Regions from separate parts of the Paenibacillus sp. 01T443 genome, predicted to be linked through region 2. Evidence: riboswitches for the same ligand, from Rfam matches in the RefSeq annotation. Region 2 holds a riboswitch; the other holds the start of a gene.
What was found. A riboswitch is a leader RNA that binds a small molecule or an ion and turns the genes downstream of it on or off. The one in region 2 is predicted to bind cobalamin.

Region 1 (3,121 bases), on a different contig from region 2:
TCTTGGCCATCAATGCCTTGAACGTAAGCACCGAAGCTGCTGTCTACGATTTTGTAGCTGATTTTCGGATTCGCTTGATCAAGGGCGGTCTTAAGCGCATCAAGCGCCGTTGCCTGGTTTTTGATTTGCGATACCGAGACGGCTTGCTTGGTATAGATACTATCCGTGATGCCGTCGACTTTAACGCTTACCGAAACTGGCTGTTTGATTTCACCAAAGCGGTACCACACGCTTTTCAGTTGCTGGATATCGGTGAGGGCAATCAGTGCTTGTTCGGTAGCCATACCATTGCCTTTAATGTCGCTCTCATTCCATTTGAAAGTGCCATCCTGCAGTTGATAAAGCACAAATGAATCGAGAACGCTTTTGCCATTGGCCGTCCAAGGATCAGACAATACATCCTCGTTAATGGCAGTCAAACCCGAGACTACGGCGGACATGCTGTTTGAATTTGCTCCGTACATGACTTGCTCATTGTTTAACTGCTTTGTTTTCAAAAATGCCTTTATTCTTGCAATAGACTGCTGCACGGCGCTATCATTCTGATAGTTTCCTAGCGCAAGCAGACCCATTCCCGTCATATCAGAGTCAGAAGTACTTCCAAAAAATGCGAAGCCGCCGTCGCTAAGCTGTTTACTCAATAAAAAGTCTAATGCCTTTTGTTTTGCGGCTGCATTCCACACGCCCACATCACTGCCCAGCTTTGCGCCCGTATCGAGCGCAAGCATCGCCCACATGTGCTTGTTCGTGGAACCAAATGCACCGGTTGCTCCGTCTTGCTGCGCGGCCAGCTCTGCGTATAGGTTACGGTTGGTGTCCCAAGCACGAGCCGGATCCTCCCCCATTGCGAGCAATGCAAAAATAAATCGGATATACTCGGTTCCGGATACGGTAGATTTTGGATCTATCGTCTTCCAGCTAGGCAGTTTCCAGCTGCCGTCCTGCAGATTTTCTCCAGCCCCCCACAGCGCGACAATCTCCCACCAGGATTCCAATGTTTCATTTTTATTTTTAAAATGATTCACTGTTTTCCCAATCATTTCATTTAAAGCAGCGTTTCCAGTGTGATCGGCCGCTTTACTGACTTGGGGCGCAATTAAACTAAAGATTAAAACAAAACTTAAAATTGCAGGCAAGCTTTTTCTTAGGAATGTTTTCAAAGTAAGCAATGTTTTCTCTCCTTTTGGTTCATTTTTGGCAATAAAAAAACATCTTCCGCTTTTGGAAAGATGTTGGGGCTGTCACGTGCGTAAAAAAGCATAGGAAATACCTATAGCTGAAGCACGAATAAACATCTCCCTCCCATCCTCGTGAGAATTATAGAGCACTCTTATGGCAGGTCTCCTGGCTTCGCTTCATTGCTCGACTATCCCCTTCCCGTCCTAACCGGACAGTGGATAAAATGATTGTCAGCTCTGCGATACAGTGGCGGGACCGCGTCGGACTTTGACCGAACTTCCCTATTAAGCTGCTTGCGAATAGTTACTTCACGGCAGCACCATACTAGCTATTCTATGAAATTGTAAGTATCAGACTTGTGAATTGTATCAAAAATTTGTAGATTAGACAAAGGTCCAGTTTGTTTTTTTTCAATGCATATCGATGCAGCACTACTATTCCATCACTCGTTCGGCTTATATAGATTTATAAAAGGAGAGGGTTCCATGCTATTTACGATTTTCCTATTTGTTATTGCGGGACTAGCTGAAATTGGCGGCGGCTATCTGGTTTGGCTGTGGCTCCGAGAGTCCAAGCCTCTTTGGTTCGGTGTAGCCGGCAGTCTAATTCTGATTGCATACGGCGTCATCCCGACTCTGCAGAGCTTTCCTTCTTTTGGGCGGGTGTACGCGGCATACGGCGGAGTTTTTATTATTCTCGCTGTCCTGTGGGGCTGGCTTATCGATAAAAAAACGCCTGATTTTTATGATTGGCTCGGAGCCGTCATTTGTGTCGTTGGCGTCTCTATCATGCTGTGGGCCCCTAGAAGCTGAGCATGCATCGGCTCTTCCCGCATACCCTGCAACCCAAAGGGGCTGTCCCAATAGTAGTAAGCTCGCTGGAGAGAGAGCTCGCTTTGAACAGAAGTGTTGGAAAACATGAAAAAATAGCGCTGCAGTGGGCTATTCCTGTTGCGCTATTTTTCTGTTCTGGTCTATGGCTGCTTGCTTAAGTAGATTATGGGCAAGCGAAAGCCACCCGACCTCTAGGCTTACTTTTGACAAGCCGCGAAGCAGGGACCGCCGGAATCCCCGGTTAGTCTTCATCTGCCCGAATACACTTTCGGGTTCAATCATTCGTCTCGCCGACAACGCATAACCTTCCTCGCTGCGCAGCTTTTCCTGCACCCGCTGCTTGTAACGCATGTATCTCAGACTGACTCGAACCTCTCGGTCGCCTTGCGCCTTCGTACTAGCGGGATTGATGGGGCACCCTTCACAGCTCACACTGCGGTAATGACGATGTCGGATTTCAAATCCACTTTCTGTTATATCTTTACTTTCATAGCGAAAGACAAGTTTCTGTCCATTCGCGCATGTCCACGTATCTTCTTCCTCGTCGTAATGTCCATTGTCGAGCTCACTGATGTCCGTTTGCCATTTCTTCGATTTTTCCTTATGATACGAGCTGTGTTTGACCAACGCCTCAAGCTCTCCCTGTTCTAGGTAAGCCTAGTTCTCTTCTCCGCCCTATCCAGCATCTGCGATGATTGTTCCCGGCAGCTTTCCAAGTGCGGCTTTCAATTTCTCTAAATGCGTTTTAAGCATCGTGTATCCGTAGGGCTTTAGTCTCGCAAATCCAGGGCATCCTCTTAGCCGCCAGCCGCTCCGGTACACTGCAGTTTCTGCAGCAGAATTACGGTATACGCTTCTTTATTTTAGCTACAATGCATTTACTACAGCAGAATAGACGCCACACGTTCCTAATCGCTCAAAAATAGGCACTCCCATTGCAGAAACTGCATTGTACACCTCGATCCAACTCGTTTTTTGTCCATACATTGCAGTAACTACAACGTAGAACTCTGACCGAACTTTTATTATTCTTAGCTTCTACAAGACCATTCGTCCAAATATTTCCAAAAAACATTTAGACCGAGAACCCCATTACACCCGATAGAAAT
Region 2 (3,121 bases):
CCGCTGATGAACCGGTTATCATCCTTCCTTCACCAACGCTTGGCTGGAGGCGCGAAACGTTCCGAGCAGCAAGAAACCTTGCATTTGCTGGCGACGGGAATCGCGTTTGGCTTCCTTCCCTGCGGATTGACTTACGCGATGCAGATGACAGCCGCCTCTACCGGCTCCGGGCTGGAAGGTGCGGCTGTCATGGCGTTATTCGGCTTATCCACTTTTCCCGCATTAGCGCTTGCTGCATCTGTCGCAGCCTTCGCAAACAAAAAATGGCGCAGGTTTATGCGCAAAGCAAGCCTGGTGACAGCTATTGCGGTCGGCGTTATTTCAATTTTGCGCGGTCTTGCTGTTAATGGTTTGATTCCATCGATCAACCCGTGGTTGTGGTAGACGTTCTAGTGGACTGCTCGTAGGAGCCTAACGATGGTATAGGTATGATCAGACATCTCAAGCGTTAGGGTAGCCTTCCAAGTACCTGCCATTAATGGAACGCCATCACCTTCGTATTTTCCGGGTGCAGATTCGTCCATGTTGAATTCATAATCGCCGCAAACCATATCGAGCATTTCAAGCTTTACGTGTAAGGACGCGCCTTTAACGGGGCTTCCATTCAGATCGGTCAAATCGATTATAAAGCTATTGCGGTGAAGTGCTTTGGCCGGGTATGCGTCAATTGTCCAAATGATATTTCCTTCTTCGAAAGCATGCTCAGTAACAGGCGGAGGCGCTTCATCGCCCGGGCGAAGCCAAATAAATGCTATACCGGCAAGCAGCGCAATGATTATGAAAAAAAAGACGAACTTGAATAGTGACGAATGTTCTTTATGATGCGGCAGCATGTTGCTTAACCTCCTTCGTGCGACTGTATTGGATAAAGCACTTTTAAGTTACCTATGCAGTAATTCTATGAAGCAGAACGTAATAGATCAGGGTTAGGAGTGCCAATTGTATTGGACAAAATCAAAAGGACAGTGTATATTAACAACGGATAATTTCATAGTTTATAGACAGGTGCGGATAAGAGTTTGTCCGATAAGGAAGCGATAGCTTATTGGAACTCATTGATGCTTAATAGGGAAGCCCGGTTTAAATCCGGCACGGACCCGCCACTGTAAGGCAGCGCAGCAGTAATATAGATGTACTGTGCTAGCCGAGTCAGAAAATCTGCCTGTCTAAATTAAACACTTAAACCTACGTGGACTTAGGTACAGTGTTGGAGAAGCTTATCGCTTAGCTGTTTTTGGGAAAAGCGTATGATAGCATTTCTGGCACATTAGCCAGGGATGCTTTTTTTATTTATACGAAATAAATGATTAGGGGTGCAGTGAAAGATGAATGGAATTAACCGCAATATGATGAAAATACTGCTTGGCTTGCTTCTCACCATGATGCTTATCGTTACGAGCGCGTGCGGGGCTGACAAGAATGCAGTAAACCAGAACAATCAACAAGGGGCCAATACGGAGCAGGAAGCGTCGACTGAGCCAACGCCAGCTGCGAATACGACGGTATATCCTTTGACGATTAAAGATGATACCGGAACAGAAATTACTTTTGAAAAACAGCCAACCAAGGTCATTACGCTTGTACCAAGTGAAACGGAAACGATTTATGCCATTGGCTCGGGAGAGCAAGTCGTAGGTGTCGATCAATGGAGCGATTATCCGGAAGAGGCTGCTTCGAAGCCGAAGGTTGGCGATATGACAACCAATATAGAAGCTGTCGTAGCCTTGAATCCCGATCTCGTGCTTGCTTCATCGTCACTGAATACAGATGCAATTACCAAGCTGCGCGAGCTGAAAATTGCGGTGTATGCGACTGATCCGCTTACCTATGATGCAGTTATTGCCAAAATCGAAAATTTAGGTCATATTATGAATAAACAATCCGAAGCTAAGGCCGTAGCTGATCATATGCGCGATGTAAAGCAGCAGGTATCGGATGCTGTAAAAGATGTAGAGAAAAAGAAGGTATATTTAGAATTTTCACCGGGCTGGACGGTTGGCTCGGGCACTTTCCTTGATGAGCTGCTGAGCTTGGCTGGAGGTAACAACATCTCTGCTGGTTCTTCTGGCTGGTACGAGGTTAACGCTGAAGAAGTTGTGACACAAAACCCGGCACTCATTATTTACCCTGATCTGAAGGAGGACCCGAATCCGATCGTTGTTGGTATCGAGAGCCGCCCAGGCTGGGATGTCATCGATGCGGTGAAGAACAAGCAAATGTTTGCAGTGACCGAAAATCCGCTCGTCCGCGTAGGTCCGCGACTGGCAGACGGTTTGCTCGAGCTTGCCAAAGTGATTCATCCGGATCTCGTAAAATAATCCTATGACCTATAAATTAGCTTGGTATGGAGGAGCAGCTATGCTCCTTCTTGCTGTTTCTATCGTTGTTAGTTTAACTATTGGTTCGTCCGGGATCTCGGTTCGCGATGTATGGGGCATTTTGCTGCACCAGCTGCCTTGGCTTTCGGACAACCAAACTTCTTATTCACCTGGGGAAATTGCTATTGTCACGCAGGTAAGACTCTCGCGTGTGCTGCTTGCCGTGCTTGTCGGCGCTTGTCTTGCGCTTGCGGGTACAGGTTTTCAAGGGGTGCTGCGCAATCCATTAGCTGATCCTTATACGCTTGGCGTTGCCTCTGGCAGCTCGGTAGGTGCGGCATTCATCATTTTGTTCGGACTTCAAACCGTACTCGGCATGTGGACGATTCCGCTTGTAGCCTTCGGAACAGGTACCGTTACGCTGTTAGGTGTTTTTTGGCTGTCACGTAATAAAGGGGTTATGCATATTGAAACGCTTATTCTTTCCGGGGTCATCATTCAATCCTTTTTAGGCGCTTTTGTTTCCTTTATGGTTTCCATGTCTGAGGGTGTAGTCAATCAAATCTTATTTTGGTTAATGGGATCGCTAGCCATGAGAAGCTGGGAAAACGTATATATGCTAATCCCGTTTCTTGCGCTCGGCTTCCCTCTGCTGCTTGCCTACGGCCAATCGCTTAACTTATTTGTTTTAGGAGAGCGGCATGCGGCCCATCTAGGCATAAACGTTGAACGAACGAAGCTGGTTGTGTTAATCAGCTCGACGCTGCTTACGGCGGCGGCTGTTTCTGTGTCCGGCGTAATTG

Region 1: linked by a shared signal. The riboswitch ahead of AC1DLI_RS25545 (DUF4430 domain-containing protein) and the one ahead of AC1DLI_RS28950 (ABC transporter substrate-binding protein) in region 2 are both predicted to bind cobalamin.

Annotation. Positions count from the first base shown of each region.
Region 1 covers NZ_JBFTPE010000016.1:122,560-125,680, forward strand. The annotation lists gene AC1DLI_RS25545 (DUF4430 domain-containing protein) at 1-1,169, opposite strand, end outside; cobalamin riboswitch at 1,318-1,518, opposite strand; gene AC1DLI_RS25550 (YnfA family protein) at 1,665-1,991, shown strand; partial or broken gene AC1DLI_RS25555 (transposase) at 2,121-2,779, opposite strand.
Region 2 covers NZ_JBFTPE010000024.1:65,655-68,775, reverse strand. The annotation lists gene AC1DLI_RS28960 (sulfite exporter TauE/SafE family protein) at 1-384, shown strand, start outside; gene AC1DLI_RS28955 (FixH family protein) at 390-833, opposite strand; cobalamin riboswitch at 1,023-1,180, shown strand; gene AC1DLI_RS28950 (ABC transporter substrate-binding protein) at 1,326-2,318, shown strand; gene AC1DLI_RS28945 (FecCD family ABC transporter permease) at 2,323-3,121, shown strand, end outside.